Regions from separate parts of the Desulfofundulus sp. JL263-se genome, predicted to be linked through region 2. Evidence: riboswitches for the same ligand, from Rfam matches in the RefSeq annotation. Region 2 holds a riboswitch; each other region holds the start of a gene.
The links. Region 2 has a riboswitch for cyclic di-GMP ahead of flgB (flagellar basal body rod protein FlgB). Riboswitches for the same ligand answer to the same signal wherever they lie in the genome.
Positions count from the first base shown of each region.

Region 1: it holds a riboswitch for cyclic di-GMP, as region 2 does, so the genes downstream of both, ACX4JR_RS06630 (methyl-accepting chemotaxis protein) here and flgB (flagellar basal body rod protein FlgB) in region 2, are expected to answer to the same signal.
Region 3: it holds a riboswitch for cyclic di-GMP, as region 2 does, so the genes downstream of both, ACX4JR_RS06450 (methyl-accepting chemotaxis protein) here and flgB (flagellar basal body rod protein FlgB) in region 2, are expected to answer to the same signal.

Region 1 is NZ_CM149993.1:1,306,181-1,314,353, reverse strand. It holds gene ACX4JR_RS06660 (sigma-54-dependent Fis family transcriptional regulator) at 1-682, opposite strand, end outside; partial or broken gene ACX4JR_RS06655 (IS4 family transposase) at 1,141-1,401, opposite strand; gene ACX4JR_RS06650 (hypothetical protein) at 1,505-1,705, opposite strand; gene ACX4JR_RS06645 (hypothetical protein) at 1,918-2,811, shown strand; gene ACX4JR_RS06640 (Mut7-C RNAse domain-containing protein) at 3,231-3,974, shown strand; gene ACX4JR_RS06635 (PocR ligand-binding domain-containing protein) at 4,573-4,938, opposite strand; gene ACX4JR_RS06630 (methyl-accepting chemotaxis protein) at 5,183-7,186, opposite strand; cyclic di-GMP riboswitch class I at 7,413-7,495, opposite strand; gene ACX4JR_RS06625 (hypothetical protein) at 7,716-7,970, shown strand; gene ACX4JR_RS06620 (hypothetical protein) at 8,103-8,173, shown strand, end outside.
Region 2 is NZ_CM149993.1:1,720,167-1,728,339, reverse strand. It holds gene fliI (flagellar protein export ATPase FliI) at 1-871, opposite strand, end outside; gene ACX4JR_RS08795 (FliH/SctL family protein) at 868-1,590, opposite strand; gene fliG (flagellar motor switch protein FliG) at 1,574-2,584, opposite strand; gene fliF (flagellar basal-body MS-ring/collar protein FliF) at 2,595-4,142, opposite strand; gene fliE (flagellar hook-basal body complex protein FliE) at 4,173-4,466, opposite strand; gene flgC (flagellar basal body rod protein FlgC) at 4,502-4,945, opposite strand; gene flgB (flagellar basal body rod protein FlgB) at 4,945-5,349, opposite strand; cyclic di-GMP riboswitch class I at 5,515-5,601, opposite strand; gene ACX4JR_RS08765 (flagellar protein FlaG) at 5,724-6,083, opposite strand; gene flgN (flagellar export chaperone FlgN) at 6,111-6,581, opposite strand; gene fliS (flagellar export chaperone FliS) at 6,594-6,971, opposite strand; gene ACX4JR_RS08750 (flagellar hook-associated protein 2) at 6,989-8,173, opposite strand, start outside.
Region 3 is NZ_CM149993.1:1,266,935-1,275,107, reverse strand. It holds gene ACX4JR_RS06480 (chemotaxis protein CheA) at 1-398, opposite strand, end outside; gene ACX4JR_RS06475 (response regulator) at 391-777, opposite strand; gene ACX4JR_RS06470 (CheR family methyltransferase) at 788-1,618, opposite strand; gene ACX4JR_RS06465 (HEAT repeat domain-containing protein) at 1,637-2,209, opposite strand; gene ACX4JR_RS06460 (protein-glutamate methylesterase/protein-glutamine glutaminase) at 2,225-3,298, opposite strand; gene ACX4JR_RS06455 (chemotaxis protein CheW) at 3,318-4,802, opposite strand; gene ACX4JR_RS06450 (methyl-accepting chemotaxis protein) at 4,815-6,761, opposite strand; cyclic di-GMP riboswitch class I at 6,920-7,004, opposite strand; gene ACX4JR_RS06445 (methyl-accepting chemotaxis protein) at 7,096-8,173, opposite strand, start outside.

The DNA of each region.
Region 1 (8,173 bases), 410 kb from region 2:
CCTGGACAAAAGGCTTGACAGTTACCGTACAATGGAATTTTTTACCAGCATAGTTCAGCCAAACATCGTTACCTACTATATCTATTCCCTTTTGAAGAACGTCTTGAAGTTTAAACTGGGTTACGAGAGGTTCCGGAAGCAAATTGTTCTGAACAGTTCCTAACTCCAGGTTGAACATTCTGGCAGCAATTGAATTAATGTAAGTAATTTGCATTTGCCGATTTACGGAAATAACCCCGTCGGACATAGTTTCCAAAACTGTTTTTAAATATTTGTTATTAACTACAAAGTTATTGGCAAATTGTTGCGTTTTCAACTGCTGTTCAATTGTCTGGGCCGCGGCTACTACCATTCCTAAAGTATGAGGATGTATTTTTTCATAATGACCGGACATATTTAAGACACCAATCAAATTACCTTGGGGGTCCATTATGGGAGATGCCGAACATGTCCACTCATGGAGGGGTTGGCAATAGTGTTCAGCTGAATATACTTGAACAGGAGATTTTATCTTCAAAGCAAGGCCAATAGCTGTAGTCCCCATAAAGGCTTCTGACCAATCAACGCCAGGAACGAGATTAATGCTATTCGCATTATTTAAAACATCCTGGTCACCCAGTACTTCTAAAAGAATACCTTTTTCATTACAAATAGTTACCACAAAACCGGAACCAATTACCAAGTTATAAAGGGATTCCATGTAGGGTTTGGCTATATTAATCAATTTTCTCTTTGCATTAATAACCCTAGTTAATTCTTCACCTGATATTTTTTTAACGTGAAGCTTAAATGGATTTACTTTAAACTTATGACATCTTATTCCAGGACTCGGCAACAAGTGGCCTAATACGCCTATCTGGGGGTATTTTCTTGTTTTCTATAAAAAACCTCCAGGCCTTAAAGAGGTCTTGCTTTTCTTGCTTTTTGGCGGACTCCATCTTATCCCTCCCAGGACGGTAAGGTAAATAATATCTTTGTACAAATTCATTAGCGTTGCATAAAAATTACCTTTCTAACTTCAAGCCCATGAATGCAAGCATAAACTATACAGGATTTATGGTGTATACAAGTAGCAGCCTTTTTCTGCATACAGACATAGGTAGCCCTTATCCACATTTTGACAACACTAACTTAATTAAATTAAATTAACGGGTCATAGATCAGATCATCTAAATGTTCCGCTTCGCCTGTCATCACCTGCCTTAATGTAACCTCAAAAGTTTGGTTATGATTAATCCTTCGCCGGCCTTTCGAACTGTGTTTAACCTTTGGATAAAGCTTTTTAGCGAATTCAGTAAATGGTTCATAAAGGCAGGTATCCAGCAACCTCTTAATTTTCAGCAGCAGCCCTTTATAGCCCGTTTTAAGCTTAAGTAGTACCAGCAAACAGTAGGTAATTAAAACCTGGTTTGATAAGCGACGGGCGCAGAAAGACCGGACTTTGGGTTAGATATGCTACAATTGACGATAATTGCAATTATGTTTCTTTGAATGGAACCATGCGTTAACCAAAATTAATATTCGGACCACCAAAAAGTATACCAGCTATCAGTAAAAGTCTAAAAGCTTGCCAATATGTAATTTTTTTCAGGTTGAAAACCTGCGGCATGGTAATATTCCATAGCCACTGAAAAAGCCAAGCTGCAAGGAATAATAGACAAATACCAAAGACGATTAAGCCCAAAATATTTGCTGGAAGACCCAAGATATCACTTCCTCCTCTCTATTATTGGGGGATATTCTAATTCTACCAGAATACCAGGATTAATTATACCCTAACTGTATCAGTCGCATTTCAAAGACATTAAGCAGCATGCTTAAAATACATTACAACTTTTCACATTAAGGAAACATTTCTTACAGAAAAATGTTTAAATAGAATAATAAATGATATTTTTACTAAGGATGGGGAAATAGATGTTTAAAGAAAAAAAAGTTTTATTACCAATTATCCTATTGGTGAGCATCCTGGTCATAAACTGGCTTATTTGGTCCAATACCAGGCATTTGCAACAGCAGGTCAACCATCTGCAGGGAGAACTAAATAGTCTACACTCGGAGGTAGGAAATATCAGGGGAACTATGCAGAGCATAAAAGAAGATGCCCGTTGGTGGACTCCTATAGAAGTAGAATTTATGGATGTAGACAGGGAAAAAGCTCTTACGAAAATTAGTTGGTATTTAAGGGAATATCGGGAAGGTAGCAAGGTAATGCTTAATTATCAACCGGTAGGGAAAGAAGATTATACAGAAGTTGTTGCTGAAGAAGAATCCAAAGGCTATTTTTCCGTAGTTTTACCTGTTAAAGTTCCACTGGAACCTATCTTTGATATTCGCCTGGGAAGAGCTACAAAAAAAGAACCTCAAATAGCCAGAAATCTGAAAGAGGTACGTGTCACGGAACCCAAACCCAACCTTAAGTATTACATTTCAGTGCAGGATGGGGAAACGATACGTACTAGCGAAATACGCACACTGGACTTAAGCAAACTGAGTTTCAAACTGTTTAATCCCCTGAATTTATGGGTAAATTTTAATAGCAACAATAAAATTGCTGCAAATGTGCATGAATATAAAGCAGGCAATCCTCGCTATGAAATTAATGAAATGTACTTGGAAACCAGGAAAGGGAAAAAACAAGTGCTGGAAAAATGGCCCTTTAAGCCTGTTCAGATTCAAAAGGCTTATGAACAAGAAAGCATTAAAATATACGATGTGCAAGCAACTCCTTCCAAAGCTTATGATTCGTTATATTGGGTTATCAAATACTCTGAGGGGCTGTTAGTGGAAAAAGAAATTCCACAGGTATAAATTATGATCGATCATTACACTCTTTCTCGATTCTGAAATTAGGTGGGTGATACTCCGGGTACGGTTTTCAACCGCCTGCTCAAAAAAACTGTGTTTTTCCCCAGTGTAAATACACAGTCACCCTCTTTGCACAGTGATTTTTAGGATCTTACCTTAAGGCGTCAATACCTGGGACATTTTCATCACCTCCGGCACTTTTTTCTTCGACAAATATGCGGTTGCTTTCTTTCTGGGAGGTCTCCACAATATCCGGTGCGGGAAATTTAGATGCCAATTAAAAAGGAAAAAATACTTTCAATCACGATCCATTTTTAGTATGATTTATCTTGATATGGTTCGACCAGGGGGATTGCAGTAACCCAAGTAAGTTCAACTTAAGTTTTACACAAACTTAAGCCAAAGTATTGAGAGGGATTAAAATGAATTGTGCTTGGTTTCGATTTTATGCCGAACTTAATGACTTGTTGAAACCGGCGCAACGGAAAGTTTCCTTCGCTTACTGTTTTTGGGGACAGCCCGCAGTCAAGGATCTGATTGAGTCACTTGGTGTCCCCCACACCGAGGTGGACCTTGTCCTTATAAACGGACAACCAGTAGACCTTTCCCGTCATGTGAGGGATGGCGACCGTATCAGCGTATACCCGGCATTTAAAACAATTGATATTGCCCCCTTGCGGTACAGATGCCCGGTACCACCATCCGAAGTTCGATTTATCCTTGATGCCCACCTGGGTCGGCTAGCGTCCTATCTGCGCATGACGGGGTTTGATGCGCTATATAGCAATGAGTATCAGGATGCAGAACTGGTCCAGTTTTCGATGCAAGAACACAGGGTTTTGCTAACCCGAAGTCGCGGCCTGCTAAAGCGTGGAGAAGTTACGCATGGCTATTTGGTACGGGAAAACGAGCCTAAGTCCCAGTTGGTAGAGGTGTTAAACAGATTTAATTTGTTCCATGCAATTAAACCATTTCGGCGATGCATACCCTGTAATGGATTATTAAAACAGATACCTAAGAAAGAGGTGGAAGACCGGTTGCCACCCAGAACCCGGGAATATTATCAGATTTTTTACATCTGCTCCAATTGCGGTCGTATCTACTGGCCTGGGTCGCATTATGAACGCATGAAAAAATTTATTCAGGAGATCCAAAGTATTAGGTGATGTGCTAGAATAATGTACACGCAGCACACACAAGCAATTACCGGAGCTGGGCTAGGGCCCAGCTCTTTTGGTCGCTGTGAGTGTCCCCGGGACAAGGCATATGAAGCATTAAGGAAAGTACCGGTCTCTGCCTGGCCGGGGTATTTCTCTGGGGTACCAAGCTAGCACCGATGCTTTTTATTGGACTTTTCCCGGGTCGTGCAGACTACCTTGCTTGCGGCCCGGAGATAACCAGCTGCAACTGCAGCCGTTAAACATCCCGGAAAACTTGTTGCGTATTTGGGCACACACCGCTCCGGGCACTTTTGGATAAAACTCTATGGGCCCCGGGCCAGAGTACGTCCTGCCCGGCAAGTTAACGACACTTTTATCCCGGCTAGCATATAACCGCACACCGGGCTAACCTTTCTTGTCATCCGAAGTCGGCCCAGAGTGCGGCTAACTTATGGGTTCCGATTTGCGGGTCACCCTCAAAAAACTCCAAACGAAATTGCTGGAAACTACAGCCCGGCATACTTCCCGGCTTCATTCACCAGGCCGTCGGCTGCACCCGTAGACCGCCAAGCCTGGAAGGTCGCCCTTCCACCGGCTGTGTATTTCATACAGATGCCGGCGGACGCAGGGCTACGTTGCCGCCCAGCACCACGGCTACGATCTCTCCACCCACCTGCAGGGGAACCGCCATATGCACCAGCCCGGCACGGCAGGTGTGAAGAACCTCCTCTCCTGCAGCTACAGCAGCCTTCACAGAGGCCGCGTGCGAAGCTGCACACCTTGCCCGCGCTTCCGGATTGCTGTCAAGCAGGGCGTAGAAAGAACACAGGTTAGAGGGTTCGGTCAGCGGATGGCCGCCCGGGTACGCAACCATAACCGCCAGTCCCAGGGCCCGGCTCATACTCTTTAAAAGTTCCTGTAAACCTATCTGTTTGAGCTCTTGATAGAACACCGGCTTTCCCTTCATCATGTGCGCTCAGCCACCCCTTCTTCTAAATTCTCATTTTTATTTAGCCCAAGCCTAGCCCCAACCGGGCCCATATATCAGATTGAACAACCTGCAACCGCTTTTGATGCCAGAGCAATCTGCAAAACAATTCTCTTTATTTCAAGGCGGACGAGCTTCACCTGAACCTGCTGTAATTTCAAGCTTCAACTTTTAGCTGCTAATCCAATTACTCACAAGTTTCTTTTTTCCAATAAAAGCTTTTTGTTCATTTTTTCTTTTGAGGCTGGTCTCTTTTATCGGGTATTGATGCAAGTTGTTCATCATCCACTTTGAACTGTGCTGCCATTTTTTGCAACTCTTCTGCCATTTGGGTTAACATTTCGGTTGAAGACGCAACTTCTTCCATGGCAGCAACAGACTCTTCCGTAGTACTGGTTACGTTTTGAACAGCAGAAGAAACTTGTTCTGTACCTGCTGCAATTTCATCAATATGGCTAGCAAGCTCTTTAATTTTGCTAATAATTTCACCAAAAGAACGACCTACTTCATCTACAACTTTAACCCCTTCCTGTACTTCTTTTGCTCCCTGATTCATTACTTCAGTCGCGTTTTTGGACTCAATCTGGATATTGCCGATGAGTTCCTGAATTTCCTGTGCTGCTGTCGCCGACTGCTCGGCCAATTTCCGTACTTCTTCGGCAACCACGGTAAATCCGCGACCCTGCTCTCCGGCACGGGCAGCTTCAATGGCTGCATTTAAGGCCAAAAGGTTAGTTTGATCGGCAATATTAGTAATTGTGTCAACGATAACTCCTATTTTTTCCGACATTTCATTAAGGTTACTAATTGCCTGTGCCACGTTTTGAGCCGAATCGCTTATATTCTTCATTTGTCTGGTTATCTTTTCCAAGCCTTCTTGCCCTTTCCCTGCTTCGCTTGATGTTCTCTTGGCAGCCTCTCGCATTGATTTGGCATTCTGGGCTACCTGCTCTACAGTGGAAGCAACTTCTGCCATGGTTGAAGACGTCTCATTAGCACCGGCGGAAGTTTCTTCGGCATTTGCAGAAAGCTGCTGCGCAGACGACGCCAGGGAATCGGACTTATCTCTGAGAGTGACAGCCACATTCTTAAGATTATTAACCATATTGTTGAAGGCATTAGCAAGCTGGCCGATTTCATCATACCGGTTCATAATAATTTTAACAGTCAGGTCTCCCGTAGCAACCTTAGCAGCAACGCCTGCCAGTTCTTCTACCGGCCTTGCTATGCCGCGTGCAATAAAGTAACTAAGTAACGCTATAGCAATAGCAAAAATAATGGTGATTAGCACTATGGAGCTTTTCATCTTGTATACGCCTGCAAAGGCTTCAGCCTCATCGATTTCTACTATTAATCCGGCAGGCTTATCTCCAAGCTTAATAACTCCCAGGTTCCCCAGCACCTCATTACCAAGATAATCCAGATAAACGGCCTGTACACCAAATTTATAATCCCCGGCCTGGATAGCAGAAGAAAGAAGTTTTACTGCTTTAGTATCTATAGTTTTTTTCAAAGCAGCACCTTCCTTATATTCACCCAGTCTGGTATTGGTTAGGAGCATGCCATTGGCATCAATCAAGTAGGAATCACCAGATTTTCCCAGTTTTTCAACTCCCACATGAACAAGGTCATCTATCTGTTTTCCTGAAAACACTAAATTAACAGTTCCAACGATTTCTCCAGAATTACCCTTACTTTTAATCGGTGAAGATACAACCATAATATTGTCATTTATAACATCTAAGTAAAACAGGGAAGACCAGTTTAATTTTCCTTCCAGAGATTGTTGTATATAGTCACTGGTTGATACGTCAGTCCCTTCAATTTCTTTTCTGGTACTGAATACCACTTTTCCCTGCGGGGTAGTTACAAAAATAAAAAAGTAACCATATTCCTCAACAACTTTATAACAAAATTGTTCAAGTATGGATTTTCTTTCAACCCAACGAGAATCAGTCGTATCCCAGTCTGCTTCTTTTAAGATATTCATACTCTGATAAATATCGCGGGAATTAGCTATAAGCTGGCAATCACCTTCTCTTTCGGCGAAGTAATCATTTAATTGTGTAACTGTTAAGCTCAAGAACAAGTTATTGGCGTCGAAGGCTTCCCGTCGTATGTTGTCACTGGCATTGCGAAAATTTAAAATACCGATAAAAATGGTAGGTACTAAACCTATCAACAAAAACAAAGCAATTAGCTTAACTTTTAAACTTAATCTTTTAAACATATTACGCACCTTCCTTATCTATGTATTAAATATGTTTATCAAGCTGCACAGTCAAAAAGCTGATTAAAATTTTTTAAATATGGATTTTAATCAGCTTGAGGCCGTGCAAAACCGAAGAAAGCCCGACCCGGACACCGCACATATGCACCATACCAACTCTTTAGAAAACACATGACGAAATAGGCAGCCAAAGGCTGCCTATCAAAGAAACAAATAACTAATCCTTCTCGGCAGCCTGGCAATCATAGCTTGTGCCTTAGACCCATGGCTTTGCGCCCCACCCTTTCGAGTGGTTTGCCCTTTTCAGGATTTTGCATTACTTTACAGATAAGCACTCTACTAACTTTTAAAATAACACTTCAGGAACGTTCGCGTCCAAAGCACATCAGCTCAAAAAAGAAAGATACTTATCACCTCCCTAAAAGAATTATTTACAAAAACAAAGCGCAGAAACCTGGAAATATTGCATAATATTTCCAGGTTTCTGCGCCAGCTAAAATAAAGTAATATCCTCTTATTACTTTATTTATTGTTGGTTGGTTGGTTGGTTGGTTGGTTGGTTGGTTGGTTGGTTGGTTGGTTGGTTGGTTGGTTGGTTGGTTGGTTGGTTGGTTGGTTGGTTGGTTGGTTGGTTGGTTGGTTGGTTGGTTGGTTGGTTGGTTGCAAAAAACATGCCAAATGCCCCCTCGAAATTTTTATGAAATATTCATACCCATCCATATGGGATTACCAAGCTAATTGGAAATTGAAGTTAAGGGTATCCGATATTTTTTTATTAATATAAACAAAATTTATGCTTGTCAATCGTTAAAAATCCCTGAAAATTAAAGGAAAATCCTATTCATACAAGAAAAATTTCATATAATTAGGGATAAAGGCAGTCTTTGCCCAAATTTCTAAAATGAGGGAGGTTAAAATGAAAGAGAAGGATATTACAGAATATGGTAAAATTTGTTTGTTAAATTCAATTAAGGTGGTGATTGACGG
Region 2 (8,173 bases):
CAAATACCGAAGGGGTATAGCCCTTGGTGGCAGGCGGTTCTCCCACGGCCAGTCCCACTTCCCGCTGGGCCATGGCAAAGCGGGTGATGGAATCCATGAGCAGCAATACATTTTTGCCCCGGTCGCGGAAGTATTCCGCTATGGCGGTGGCCACAAAGGCCCCCTTAAGGCGTACCAGCGCGGGCTGGTCAGAGGTGGCGGACACTACGACGGATTTGGCCAGGCCGGACTCCCCCAGGTCGTTTTCAATGAAATCCAGGACCTCCCGGCCCCTTTCCCCTATCAGGCCGATGACGTTAACATCTGCCTCGCCGTAGCGGGAAATCATGCCCAACAAGGTACTTTTACCCACCCCGCTTCCGGCAAAAATGCCCACCCTCTGTCCCCTGCCGCAGGTAAGGAGGGCATCAATGGCCCGGATGCCGGTGGAGAAGATCCCGGTAATGGGCTTCCGTTCCAGGGGGTTGGGCGGTGAATTATCCACCGGGAAAGGAGTCCCGGGGAAAACCTCCGTCTTGTCGGCCCCGGAAATGGGACTTCCCAGCCCGTCCAGGATTTGTCCCAAAAGGTGGTCTCCCACCTGTACTTTAAGGGAATTTCCTGTGGGAATGACCGGGCAGTCGGGATAAATACCTTGCAGGTTGTCCAGGGGCATCATAATGGTTTTGTTTTCCTTAAAGCCCACAACTTCTGCCTGTACAGGATGCCGGCGTCCGGGAACCACTATATTGCAAACTTCGCCCACCCGGGCACTTATGCCCCGCACTTCAACAGTGAGGCCTATCACCCGGGTTACCCTGCCTACAGTTCGGAGGACCCGGCTGTTTTTTACCTTCTCCCGCCAGGGGGTAAGGTCTATGCTGCCTGTCATTCGTTTTTTCGTTCCACTCCCAGGCTTTCCAGTATGGCTTCCCAGCGGGCCTCCAGGGTGGCCTCTACCTTTCCGTGTTCTGATTCTACAATGCAGCCTCCCGGGGTAATTGAATCATCACTTAATAAGTTCAGGGAAGCGTGGGCAGGCAATAACCTTTTTAATTCTTCAGTGTTTTTTTCAAAGGTTTCCCGGTCGGCGGGGTTAAAAAAGATGGTTATATATTCTCTGTCTTTAACCAGCTGCAGGGCTTCCCGGGCTATGGCCAGTACCGTCTCGGGGTCTAAGGAGAGCTGCCGGGCTAAAATTTTTTCGGCGATGTCCACGCTCAGGCCTATAATTTCCCTTTCCAGGGATCCGAGGGTTTTGTTCCTTTGTTCTTCGGCTTGTTTTAAAACCTGCCGGGCCCGGCTGCGGATTTCTTCGGCTTCGGCCCGGGCTTGTTCTATTCCTTCCTGGTATCCTTGCTTGTAGCCTTCTTCCCTGGCTTTTTCCGCCAGCTGCTTGGCCTTTTCTTCGGCTTCCCTTTGGGCCCGCGCCAGAATCTGCTCTGCTTCGGCTCTGGCCCCGGCAATAATTTGCCGGCCGATTTCGGAGTGATCCACTTTTTCTTGAGGTTCCCGCGGCTCGGGGAAATCATGGCGCAGCTGCAGGGTCACTTGATGTTTACTTTCCCCGTTTGGAGGGATGCTCCTTATAATTTTAGGTGAGAATGGCATCTTCCCCACCCCGGGCGATAATAATTTCCCCGCTTTCATCCAGTTGACGGATTATCTGGACGATGCGCTGCTGGGACTCTTCCACGTCCCGGAGCCTTACCGGGCCCATGTATTTAATCTCATCACGCAACATATCCGCGGCCCTCTTGGACATATTTTTGTAAATTAACTCCGCCACTTCCTCGTTGGAGCCCTTTAAGGCCCTGGCCAGATCCTTGGAATCCACTTCCCTGAGCACCCTCTGGATGGAAGTGTCGGGTAATTTTACAATATCTTCGAATACGAAAAGATTATTGCGGACATTTTCAGCCAGGTCGGGGTCCTTAACTTCCAATTCTTCCAGTATAGTTTTTTCCGTTGACCGGTCCACCCTGTTCAATATTTCAACCAGGGGTTTCAAGCCCCCTGCGGTCTCATCGTGGTAGGAAACCACCGACAGTTTTCGTTCCAGTACTTCCTCTACGTTTTTGATTATTTCCGGCGATACCCTGTCCAGCAGGGCTATGCGCCTGGCTATGTCGCCTTGAGTTTCCGGTGGGAGGGATGAAAGTACCATGGCCGCCTGCTCCGGGTGCAGGTAGGTCAGAATAAGGGCGATGGTCTGCGGGTGTTCATCCTTTATGAAATTGATCAAGTGCTTGGGATCGGTTTTACGTAAATTGCTGAAAGGCCTCTTTTTGATGGTTAGTGCAACCTTTTCCAGAATTCGCGTGGCCTTGTCCTTTCCCAGGGCCTTTTCCAGCATCTCCCTGGCATATTTCAGCCCGCCGGTGGCCACGTATTCCCGGGCCTGGACAAGCTGGACAAATTCATCAATAACGGCTCTCTGCACTTCTTTGGGAACACGGTCCATCATGGAAATTTGCTGGCTGATCTTTTCAATATCCTCGTCATGAAAGTTCTGTTTAAGAATTTTTGCAGAGATATCCGAACCGAGGGCGATAAGCAGGATTGCTGTTTTTTGCAGCCCGGTGAGCTGGGGAGCGGCACACACAAGTAATCACCTACTCTTTGAGCCATAGTTTAAGTATTTCTGCCACTTCCTCCGGCTTTTCCCTGGCCAGATCCCTTATTTTCTGTCTCTGATCAGGCTTGGGAGGAATAATGGGTTCGGGTTCCGGCGGAGGTGGTGGAGGAGGGGCTTCTTCCGCTGCTTCAGGGGGGCGAATCTTGCGCTTCCTTAGCCTGCGCACCAGCAGGAATAATATTAACAGGAGCAACAATGTGCCCGCGGCGATACCCCCGGCCAGCCACGGGTTAAGCCGGGGAACAGCCCATTTTTGTGCTGCCGGTGTTTTTTCCTGGAATACTTCCTGCAAGCTGGTATCAAAGGGCATACTGGAAACGGTGATCTGATCTCCCCTGGTGGGGTCATAGCCAACTGCGGAGGCGATAAGCCTCTGAATTTGGTTAAGCTGGCCGGTGCTGGGGGGGGTTCCGTCGGCGTCCTCCAGTACCTTCTGATCCACCACCACGGCCACGGAAAGGCGCTTTACCTCTCCCGGACTTTTGATCAAAGTTTCCTGGTAAACGTCCGTCTGGTAATTGGTAATTTGCTCTTCCCGGTTTAAATTTTCCCGGTTATCTTCTGTTATTCCGGGAAAAGTACTAAATTCACCGTCGGTACCGCCGAACCCGCGGGCGCCGCTGCTGGTGCCCTCTTCCGTTACCGTTTGCCGGCTTATTACCTGCCCGGGCCCGTAGATGGTACTGGTGGATTTCTTTTGGTCGAAATCCAGCTCCGCCGTGACCATGGCCACCGCGGCCCCCGGCCCGAAGATGCGGGACAACATCTGCTGGATACGGGTTTCCAATTGTTTTTCAAAATCCCTTTTTAACTGCTGCCAGGTGGCCGATTGCCGGGTGGTTATTCCCTCATTTTCACGCGCTAAATTATCGTTTAATATGTTGCCTTTTGTATCTATAATATGTACATTTTCCGGCTGCAAACCTTCCACCGCACCCGTAACCAGGTTTATTATCCCCTGTACCTGCTCCGGCTGCAGGCGGGCGGCGCTCTTCAGCCTGAGGACTATGGATGCCGAAGGTTTGGTTTCTTCTTCCGCAAAAAGGCTTCTTTCGGGAAGTACCAGGTGTACCCGTGCCTGTTCCACCTCGTCCAGCTGAACAATGGTGCGCCGGAGTTCTTCCTGTAATGCCCGCTGGTACCCTACATGTTGTTCAAATTCGGTTATGCCGAATTTTTGCTCGTCAAACAGTTCAAATCCCTTGTCCCCTCCCGGCAGGGCGCCGGAACTGGCAAGTTTGATACGGGTTTGATAGACCTGGTTTTCCGGAACTTCTATGGTTTTACCGCCGTTGGTAAGGCGGTAGGGAACATTCATTGATTCCAGTTCCTCCACTATGGAGCCTGCTTCTGCCGGGTCCAGTTGGGTAAAAAGAGGTGCGTAAGCGGGACGCAGCAAAATTTGGCCGAGAAAGGTCAATGTAATAAGAATTGCCGCGCCGGCGACAACGAATGCAATTTTGCGCTTGGTATCCTGAGCTTGCCACCATTCCCGCAACCTGGCAAGCAGGTTATTGGGATTCATTGGACCACTCCTAGATGTTTGGCGGGTATATTATATCTGCATGCGCATCATTTCCTGGTATGCTTCCAGCAATTTATTGCGCACCTGAACGGCAAGTTGCATGCTCAGCTTTGCTTCTTCCAGGGTAATAATAACCCGGTGCAGGTCTTGAATATCTCCAGTAAGGAATTGTTTGATTGCCCCTTCCGCTTCTTTTTGGGACTTGTTCAGGTTTTGCAGCGACTGGTTGAGCATCTGGGCAAAAGATTCTTTCTTCTTGGAAGAGGCAGCGGATTGTTTTTCCGCTAGCGTTACAGGTTGCGGAAGAATCGCATTTATATTCAACCTTTACTCTCCTTTCCCGGGTAGGGTAAGTTATTTTAGCCCCGGCTTATCTCCAGTGCCGCCAGCGCCACGTCTTTGGCTGCCTGCAAAGCGGTGACGTTAGCTTCATATGCCCTGGTGGCAGCCATCATATTGGCTATTTCATTGGTTATATTAATATTGGGGTAGGCCACGTAACCCGCCTGGTTGGCGTGCGGGTGAGAGGGGTTATACACCAGCCTGGGCTCATTTTGATCTTCGAGAATTTTAATTACTGTAACCCCTCCCGGCCGGTAACCGGTACCGGCCGGGCTGTGCTTTAATTCCCTTTTTAAAACCTGGGAAAACACCGGGACTTGCCGCCTGTAAGGGGGATTTTTCCTGTCTTCGGGGCGTCCGGTGCTGTTCATATTGGCAATATTGTTGGCTATTGTATCCAGCCACAACCGGTTTGCCGTCATTCCGGAACCGCTGATGTCAAAGGCATCGAGCAAAATTATTACCTCCCTCCCCGGATTACTTCACTTATTATAGACTTGCGCATATTGAAAATTTGCGCTGCGGTACGGTAAACAAGGGTATTTCTGGCCAGGTTAATCATTTCTTCGTCCAGATCCACGTTATTACCATTTGCCCTCATGGTGGTATTTTCCATTTTAACCACTTGAGGCTCCAGTTGGGACAGAGTTGGTATGTTGGAAATGTGCCGGGGGTGGCTGGTTAAGAGTCGCGGCTGTTTTTTGCTTAAGGCTTTTTTTAATTCTCCCTCAAACCTTACCTTTGATTTTTTAAAATTGGGGGTATTTATGTTGGCTATGTTATCTGCAATTACCTTTTGGCGTAAATTTGCCGCATCCAGTTGTTTAATTAAAGCCAGGTTAATTTTGTTGTTATTGAAAAACATGACCAATCACCTTTGGAAATAACTTTTAACTTAAATGGTTTACTACTGGTGATAAAGGCATTATTTTTCTTTACTTCAACAAAATGTTTGAACATCCTGCAAGATATTTATTATATTAAAAAATCCTCCGGAAAAGGCCAGAGGATTTTGTGTAACCTGCTTTTGCAGGGCAGCTGGCTGTCATAGGCTCAAGAGCCCTTAGACCCTCTAGCTTTGCGCCATTACCTTTCGGTAATTTTGCCTAAATATGTCGTTGTATACCATAGAATATTATATAGTTTACTGCCCAGGAAAAGTCAATTGATAATTTATTAAATGTTATCAATTTGACCTAAAAAAACAAAAACCCGCTTTAATTGCGGGCGTTTCTCAGGCTAAATCAGCTCATCCACAATTATTCCCAGCATTTCCTTGATATGGGCCACAATCTGTAATATCTTGTCCGGGGGGATTTTCCGGATTACCTCTTTGGTTTCTGAATTTATTACCGAAATCTGCATTTCGCCGCTTTCTTTGTGCAGCTTAAACCGGAGTTCCGTATTATAGGTCATCATGGTTTTATTTAACTGCTCTATTGCTTGTTGTAGCTGCTGCTCGGAAGGTTTTTCCCTTTGACTGGTTTCCGGATTATTAAATGCTTCTATTTTTTTCCGGAAATTCTGTCTTAATTGAGGACTATCGGGAGATTTCCGAAATTGAGTAACACCGGAGGGGGCTGTGCCCTGGATTTTCACTCTTTCACCTTCTTTAAAATGCTCAACTTATTTTTTCTTATCCACAAAAAATCCCTGTACCTGCCGGGGTGATTTTGTATATGTTTTGACTGAAAGTTTCCCGGCCTGTAAAGATTTCATGCGGTCGAGCAGCCGGGACATGAACTCTTTAAACCTGGCCCGGTTGTCATCATTAATCTTACGCGCTTCTTCCAAAATTTCCGTGATATCGCTTATCATATCCTCCATGACGGCATAGAGTTCCCGCCTGCCGCCCGTCTTGTCGAGCTTTTCTTTTAAAAAAGGTATTTTCCGGTCGATTTGGTCTATCATGTCAATGTATTTTTGTCTCTCATCCAGCAAATCCTGCAGGTATTGTATAAATTTTTCGCCTGTGGTGTCCCTTGTTTTAAGCGCTTCAGCCTGCTTGCGGGTTAAATCCAAAATTTGCAGGGCCAGCGCCTTTTTTTCTTCCATTAACTCAAATAAATTTTGCAATATATTATCCCTGTCCGCCATCGCATTTATCCCTTATTTTCTTCCACCAGTCTGTTTTACGGCCTGTCCCCAGGCGTCCCGCAATTCTTCTACCATTCCCAGCACTTCCTCCAGGATGACTTTATCCTTTTTGATATTTGCTTCCACCAGCCGGCGTTTCATATAATCATAAAGGCTCATAAGATTATTGGCAATTTCATAGTCGCGGTTTAATGTATCCATAAGGTAAGAAATGATATCCTGTGCCCTTATGATGGCATTACTGGCCCCTTCAATGTTTTTATCGTCAATGGCCATCATTCCCTGCCTGATAAACTTTACGATTCCGTTATAAAGGGCAAGGGTCAATTCTCCCGGCGATGCGCTCTTGATGGCGTTTTCCCGGTATTGCTGGTAAGGGTTGGCGTTCATTAATTTTATACTCCTTTCTAGCCCATGCCCAGGCCCAGCTGCTGGGCCAGCCACAGGCTCTGCTGGTTCATCTGCTGAATGGCCTTTTCCATGGCGATAAACTGCCGCCAATAGCGGTCTTCCAGCTGTTCCAGGCGTTCTTCCCTGCGCTCTATCTCTTCTTGTATGCGTTCGATTTCCTTGCCGATGAAGCTGTTGTCCACCAGGCTGTAGTTGTTGTCACTGCCGGCCTTTTCGGAAATCCTTTGCATGGCATTGTTTACATCTTCATAAAGCCTCCTGGCAATGCCCATTTCGCTGTAGTCTTCAGAATCGTGGGTGAACAGTTCCATTACAGCCTGGGGGTCTTTTTCAATGGCGTCGCGCAGCTTTTCTTCATCTACCACCAGCTTGCCGGACGTATAATCCGCCGTGGTGGTGATGCCTATGTCGGCCAGGCGGTCGTAGTCAGGGTTGCTGGTTGGAACCACTGCCGACATGGTAAAGCGCATTTTAGAAAATATGCTGTATAAAATGGGGTCGTTGCGCAAAAGGCCGCTGCGGGCCTTTTCAATCCACCTGTCAATCTGGTCGTCGGTAAGCTTTTCCCTCTGCTCGTCGGTGAGGGGCATGTAGTCCCGGTAGCGCGGCTCGTGCAGTTTATCGCTGATGGCCTCGATGACATTATTGTATTCGTTTATGAAATTAACAATGGAATTGAAGACGGCGTCGGTGTCGCTGGTGATGGTGATGTTGACGTCGGTACCCGTGTCGTCTTTTAATTCCAGCGATATGCCATTGACAGTCACATTGTTGGTGGAACTGGTGAGGACGGTGTCCCCGAAGGTGAAGCTGGCGTCCTGGCCCTTTTGATTGGCAGGAAGATTCGCATAATTAGGATCGGTTTCGGGTTCATCGATTTTAAAACCGCTGGTTTTAAGTAATAAACCTAAGACGTTACTGCCGTCTGAACCGGTAGCATCTGATAAAAATCCGCTACTATCACTGATTACGTTAATAAATTCGTATTTTCCAGTTGATTCGGTGGTGAGGAAAAACCTGTTTAAAGTGGAGTCGTAACTTGCTTTAATGCCGAGGTCGGCACTATTTATCTCGGAAACTACTGTGTAAATGGTATCCGAGCCCGTATCGAACTCAAAGACTTGACTGCCTTTGCTTCCCTGCAGTTCAAAGCTTATGGTTCCGCTGAGGCCAAACTGCTC
Region 3 (8,173 bases), 450 kb from region 2:
GTAGCTTCTGAGGCACCGTCGGAAACTGAAGGCAGGTACTCCCGAATCATTTTTATTAGCTGGCGATAATCTACAGTGGGTGCCTGCCCGCCGGCAGCTGCCTCCACCAGTTCCTTCACCCCATCAAAACCATTCAGTAAAACATCTGCCAATTCCGAATCATAAATTATCTGACCGTCACGCAGCGCGCCAAGAACATCTTCCAACGCATGAGTCAATTTCTGGACTTCAGTCAGTCCGGCAATTCCCGCGGATCCTTTGAGTGTATGGGCGACACGAAAAATTTCGTCCAATACTTTTACATCTGCCGGGTTTTCTTCCAGGTATAACAATCCTTGACTTATATTTTCAAGATATTCTCTGGCTTCCTGGACAAATGTGGCAAGCAAATTAATCACAATCACCCCCGCTTCCGGCTGCAAAAATCTTTGCCCAAAAGGCAAGTGATTCCGGATGTAAGGGCTTGGTCAGATAAATTGTCGCCCCGGCCACCAGACCGGCCCGGATATCCTGCTCACCTGTTTCGGTGGAAACAACCAGGATCGGTGTGTCTACATATTCCTCTCTCTGGCGTAGCTGCTTGAGCAAACTGACTCCGTCCAGCTTGGGCATATTAATATCAATCACCAGCAGGTGGTAAATATCCAGGAGGGTCTTTTCCAGAGCTTCGTAACCGTTTACTGATTGTTCCACTTCAAAGCCCGCTTCCTGCAGGATATGAGAGTGATATCCTCGCACCGTCAATGAATCATCCACCACCAATGCTTTTAAAACCACCAGTCACCACCTACTTTTGGTATATTATAGCATTTTTTAGCCTTAGCATTTTAAAAACAGTGGTTATCCGGCTCATAGATTCCGAGTGACCAAGGAATACGTATCCACCTTCGACAAGCGCTGCATAAAAGTACAGAGCTACTTCCCGGCGAGAATTATCGTCAAAATAAATTAAGACATTACGACAAAATATAACATCAAAATTCTTCATGCGCTCCATGGCGGCACTATCAAGCAAATTAAGCTGATAAAATTTAACATAGCTTCCTATATGAGAGGACAACTCATACATTTGCCCGCACCGGCGAAAATACTTATTCATGTATTCATGCGGTACATCTTTGACCGAGCGTTGACTGTACAGTCTTGTTTTGGCTCTATCCAGTACGTCAGTATTAATATCAGTGGCATGAATTTCAAATGTAACCGGTGCGGATACTACCCCTCCCGTCATCTCCTTCAGAATAATGGCCAGTGTATATGGCTCTTCGCCTGTAGAACAGCCTGCCGACCAGATTTTCAGCTTGATCGGCATCTGACCCTGTGCTTCCTTTTTTTTTAGGATACTCGGAATAACTTCTTCAGCAAAGCATTTCAGCTGGGGATACTCACGAAAAAAGTATGTCTCGTTTACCGTCAGCGCATTAATCAGTTCCTGCCACTCGTTGTTTGAACTATCAAAACGCAAAAACAAAAAATAATTTTGAAAGCTTTGGTGCCCGGTGGCAGCCATACGATCATGCACCCGTTTTTCCACATAATATTGTTTATTATCCTCAAAAAAAATACCTGATTTTCGATAAATGTAATCTCTTAGTTTGATAAACTCGGCGAAAGTCACTTTATACCACCTGCTCTTCTACAACATGTGACCTATTTTTTTTAATGCTTCGGCTACAGCATAGTGAAGAAAAGGATCTTGGAAACGCCGACCGGCATCCTCAAGACACCTGACATCTGTTACCCGGCTGCCCATTTCTCCCAAATATTCCACTGCTGCCGCCACTACATTGACATCGGAATCATTACTGACAACCTCTTGTAATAGCGAAATGGCCTTCCTGTATTTGGCCTCTCCCAGCACATTAACAGCAAAAAGACGCAGGTCGGGGTCGGAAGATTGCAAAAGATCCCTGACAACATCAAATGCGGTTTCGCCCAGTCCCTGCAAGATTTCAACAGCTGCATTTCTCACCCAGGCATCGGTGCTCTCCAGCAGTTGAACCACTGCTTCCGCCACTTGCGGCGTATTTATCCGAATCAGCGCAGCTACCGCCGCCTCCTGAACCAAACGGCTATGTTCATGCGTTAACAAATCAATCAGGGCATTAATTGCCATCTCGTCCCCCTGCTGCTCCAGATGGCGAAGAGCCGCCAGACGTTCCTTTTCATTACCCTCTTTCAATTTGGTGACCAGAACGTCAGTATTCATTTAGCGCACCTCCGGCTAGACCTGCTTTAAAGCTTCCACAATGCACTCGGCTATCTGATATGAAGGTACAAGGTGTTGAACACCGCCCCGCAAATAAGCTTCCCGGGGCATCCCCCATACCACTGCCGTTTCTTCCGATTCTGCTATGGTCACCCCGCCGCCCCGGCGTATTTGCACCATCATATCCGCCCCGTCGTCGCCCAGGCCGGTAAGCAGCACGGCCACCAGGCGATCCGGTCCCAATGCTTTACAGAAGGATTCCATGGTTACATTGACAGAAGGCATAAAAAGCAAATCTTTCGGTTCCCGGGAAAGAAACAATTTGACCCTCTTGTTAACCTGAAACCGGCTTACTTTAAGATGATAACCTCCCCTGGCTACATATATTACTCCCTGCTCCAGCACATCACCGTTGGCAGCCTCCTTGACCCTTAACCGGCAGTACTGGTTTAACCTTTGCGCAAAGGGGGCCGTAAATCCTGCCGGCATGTGCTGGACAACCACCACCGGAGCCGGAAAATCAGGCGGCAGGAGTGGTAAAATATCCATCAGCGTGCTGGGCCCCCCTGTGGAAACCCCTATGATTACAACTTTTTCTATATTTACGGGCACCGTACCGGTTTTTATCGGAACGTCTTTTTTCTCCCGGACAACTCTTTTTCGTTCCGACCGGAATTGGCCAGGGCGGCGGCTTCTAGCCGCCGCCCTCACCTTGGCTTTAATTTCCTCTTTTATCTTAAATATTTCTTGAGAAACAGTACCGTCGGGTTTGGATATAAAGTCCACCGCCCCAAGTTCCAGGGCTTCAAAGGTGGCCAGCGCCCCTTTCTGGGTAAGTGATGACAGCATTACCACCGGGCAGGGAGCCTGCGCCATAATATACTGTAACGCTGTTATCCCGTCCATGCGGGGCATATTGATATCCATGGTGATAACCTGCGGTTTTAGTGAAATGGCCTTCTCCACCGCTTCCTGGCCGTCCCTGGCGGTATCCAGTACTGTCATATCAGGCTCTTCATTAATGATTTGCTTTATATACTTGCGCATCAAAGCCGAATCATCCACCACAAGTACCCCGATTTTCCCCATCCTTGGTACACCACCTGTTCTAATTCATATCGGAAGCACCGTTATCATCTGCCAGGATTACTTTGGCCATATCTAAAATAATCACCATCCGTTGACCCCCGGCAAGTTTTCCTACTCCCTTGATAAAGGCCGTGTCAACACGCGTATCGAGCATCTCGGGCACCGGTTCGATATCGGTACAACTTATTTTCACTACTTCCCGCACCGAATCCACAATCAACCCTGTGCGCTGACCGTCCAGGTTTATTACTACAATGCGCGACTGTTCATCACGACTACACTGCGATAGTTTAAATTTTTTTCGCAAGTCGATAACAGGTATAATGGCGCCCCGAATGTTAATTACTCCCTCTACATAATTGGGCGCCTTAGGAACCCTGACCACCTGAGGTACGCGAATGATTTCCTGCACCTGAGTTATACTGACGGCAAATTCCTCATTATCCAGCCAGAATGTAACCAGCTGTTCTTCGTCATCCGGTTGCACGGTATTTTGTATTTCTTGTTCAGATTCAACGTTCTGAGAAGTAAACTCTACCATTTCCTCCAGCGAGAAAAGACGGGCAGGATCCACTATATAAACCAGATTCTGATTCTTACTTTTGCAAACTCCAGTAATTTCACTTGTTTTTTGGGTACGCAGCAGATCAGGTACAGGGGCAACGGCGTCGGAGGAAATGCGCAGCACCTCGTTTACCGCATCCACGGCCAAACCAACGGTAAGAGTTTGCCCGGAATGTTTGATTTTGACTACGACTATCCGGGACCTTTCATCAAAATCGGACTGTTCCAGACCGTACAAACGACGAATGTTAATAATAGGCAAAATACGGTTGCGTAGACTGAACAAACCGTCGACATAGTCCGGTGCGTTGGGCACCCGGTTGATTACTGAAGGCACATGTACAATCTCCTGTACATGTGTAATGGGTATGGCATAATCCTCCCGAGCTACACGAAAGTTTACAAATTGCTCTATTTTTTCTGTTGCCTGATTTTCGGTTATCTGGGAGCTTCGGCGACTATTTTCCTCCATCCCCGACCGTCCCCCATTGTTGTTTATAATGTTCTTTTCTGCCTGACTAAACAGATAAGCAGGGTCAATAATCATTACTAAACGCTGCCCGTTATTTAGCTTGGCTACACCTTTTAAAAAATTTTTTTGATAGTCTTTTTCGGCAGTAATTTCCTCTATCTCTTCGGCATTAACTGTTATCACCTCGGATACCCTGTCTACTACACAGCCCAGTTTGTATCCATGAAAGTCCAGTACCGCTACGCGGGTTGCATCTGTATGATCCTTGCGGGGCAGGCCAAACTTCTCCCGGCCGTTGATGATCGTCAGGATATTGCTGCGCAAATTGGCCAACCCTTCAACATGGGCAGGAGCCTTCGGTAGGTGTACAATTCGGGGCATGCGGATGATTTCCTGCACGTAATCTATTTCAATACCGTAGTTTTCCTGTCCGAGATAGAAGGTGACCAGTTGATTGGTTACAGTCATTGCTTTCTCCCCCTAACCTTGCTGTAGTTGATCGGCTAGGGCAGCAATTTCCTCAATGGCGCGGGTCAGTTCACGGGCACCGGCAGCCTGCTGTCTGGCGGCGGATGCAGCCTGTTCCGTAGCCGCCGCGGCTTCATGGGCGGCTGCGGAAATCTGTTCCACTGCTTTCTTGGCCTGTTCTATGGCCGCCTGGTTGTCGGCTGCATTTTCAGCAATTTCCTTCGCACCGTTTAATATAACTTTCATTTCCGCCTCAATTTGCTCCAAACCAGATATGGTTTTCCTGGCTTTTTCCACTTCCTGCCGGGCATCGTTGGCCACCTGTTCTACATCACGCAGCACAGTTATTATTTGATCTTGAATTGCTTTTACCATATCCTTGATTTGCTCGGCGTTACGCGCACTGTCCTGGGCCAGGTTGCGAATATCCGAGGCTACCACGGCAAATCCTCTTCCGTACTCACCTGCACGGGCCGCTTCAATGGCGCCGCTTACGGCCAACATATTTGTTTGTATGCCCACACTAACAATAGTATCCACAATTTTATCAATTTGCCTGGCACTAACATCCAATTCTTTTAATTTTTTCAGGTTTTCAAGGTTGGCTTCCAGTGCCGCACTGATACCGGCTATTAAATCATCCGTATTAACCTTATTCTTTGCCAGTAAATCCGACAGGTTGGTGACTTTTTGCAGGGAAACCTCGGCTTTCTCAGCTATTTCGGTTAACTGCTGTTCTACCTTATTAGAAATAGAGGCAGACTCTTCACAGGACTTGGATTGTCTCTCGGCACCCTGAGCGGCCATGTTCAGGGCAGACATAATTTCACTGGCAGAGCGTTCAACCTGCTCAATGGCCGCGGAAAGCTCTTCCGCAGCGGCCGCCAGCCCCTCTGAAGACTTGCTGATATCGGTGGACGATCTTAATTCCTCTGCCATTTCTGCCAGCTCAACCGCGCTGGAACCAATATCCTCCAGGGCCTTAACCTGCTGTTCCACCACGCCGGATATTTCCTGGGAGGCCTGGGATTGTTCCTCGGCCGCTTTAGCAATATTAGCTGCACCTTGCTGAAAAATTTTGACGCTCTGCAGAGATTCATTGGATAAACTGTTTATTTCCTCCGCTGCGCTTACCACATCATTCATGTCTTCGCCAATCTGCACCAGGTCTTGCGAGATTGCCTGGCCTTTTTCCGACTGCTGCCGGACTGCATCGGCAGTGCCGTTAATATCTTTGGCAATAGCATTAACATCCTGCTGAATATTGCTCACCAGCTCGCGAATATCATTGGCGGCCTTTTCCGAGATTTCGGCCAGCGTCCGCACCTCATCGGCCACCACGGCAAACCCCTTTCCGTGTTCACCGGCCCTGGCCGCCTCAATAGCCGCGTTAAGCGCTAAAAGATTTGTCTGGTCGGCTATCTTAACCACTGTACTGATTATGTTGCCTATCTCTTCTGCCTGGTTTTCCAGTTCACCGACCAGCCTGGCCGACTCGGCGTTTGACTGGGCTGCAATATTAACACTATTTACTATTTCTCCTATATCAGCCGAAGTTGCCCTGACAACATTTTGGATGGCCTTTCCACGCTCAAGGGCTGTGCTTGCATTTCTTGCAGCCACCTCGACACCCCTGGTTATCTGGCTAATGGCAGCCAGTGATTCCTGGGCCGCACTGCTTGACTCTTCTGCCCCCGAAGCAATCTGTTCAACAGCAGACCGCAGTTCCTCCACCGCACTTGTGGATTCCTCTACACTGGATGATAACTCTTCAGTGGCAGCAGCAAGTCTTTCAGCAATTTGTTGCTGTTTGGCAAATGTGCGGGCCTGTCTGCGCTGGGCCTCCAGTTTTTTTGCCAGTTCTTTTTTGTTCATCTCTGCTTCCCGAATTTTGCTATCGTACCTCTTGCCGAGGTCGTCCTGCGGCGGAGGTGCCAGTGTCTTACCGCTCCCAGTCATCGTTAATCCCTCCTAAATTAATTTTTATTATAAATTAATTTTTATTAAAAGCATTAGTTTTAACATTAGTTTTAATCTTAGACTGATTAAAAGCACTCTTCTTACAAAAAATTACAAAAAAGGGGCCCCGCTACCCGGACCGCCCCACAAGCAACCTTATAAGCAGCCTGGCAGCCATAGCTCAAAAGCCTTAGGCCCAAAGCTTTGCGTCCCGACCTTTCGACCGGTTTGCCCGTTTTGATTCGACAATTTTCGCTTCCTTTTTTTCTTGATTATACCATATTTATGCATAAAAAACAAAGGAAACGTCACCCGCTGTGAAGCATTATATCTATCATGAGTTCGTGGTTTCGACCTCACCGCTGCCCTCATAACCATTTAATTCTATTACCGGAGCTACTCTAGTTCTAGAGTTGTCCACCTTAAATTTGGCTACAGTATTTTGCAGCTTACCGGCAATGTTGGCCAGCTCCTGGGCCGCACTGGATACCTGCTGGATGGTAGACGTAATCTGTTCATGAGACGCCGAAAGCTGCTGTGTGCCTTCAGCAGCCTGCCTGGAGCCGGCAGCCAGATCCTTGATCACAGCCGTGTTCCTTTCCACCGCCTTAATAATCTGCTCCAGGGCGGCACCGGCGTTATTGGCCACTTGAACTCCTTCGTCTACTTCCGCCACGCTGTTGTCAATGGCCGTTACGGCTTCCTTAACCCCAACCTGTATTTTTTCAATCAAGCCCGTTATTTCGCTTGCTGCTTCGGCAGACTGCTCGGCCAGTTTTCGAACTTCTTCAGCCACCACGGCAAATCCTCTGCCGTGTTCCCCGGCCCGGGCCGCCTCGATGGCAGCGTTTAAAGCCAAAAGATTGGTCTGGTCCGCTATATTGGTAATGGTATTGATAATTTGCCCGATTTGGTTAGACTGCTCCCCGAGATTCTTGATGGCCGCGGCAACGGTCTGGGATGACTGGGAAATGGAATTAATTTTTTCCACGGTTTCCTGCACGGCCCGGTTGCCTTCCTCCGCCACTTGCCGTACCTGCTCGGATTCTTCAGCTGCGGCTTCTGCACTTTCCGCCCCCTGGCTGGAGGTGGCCGCAACTTCGTTGGTGGTGCTGGCCACTTCTTCCACGGCAGCGCTCACTTCTTCGCTGGAGGAGGCCAGTTCCTGGCTGTAAGAAGCCAGTTTATCGGAATTATCTTGAATATCGGCAATCATGGTTTTTAGATTATCCACCATTTTCTGAAATGCTCCTGCCAGAAAACCGATTTCGTCCTTACTCTTGCCGGTCACGTCTACCTTCTTTGTTAAGTCTCCCCGGGCAACGGCTTCAGCTGTTTGACTCAGCTTTATTATGGGTTTGGATATGTAGTTGGCAATGAGCAGGGCGATGCCTAGCATGATAAGCATGGCA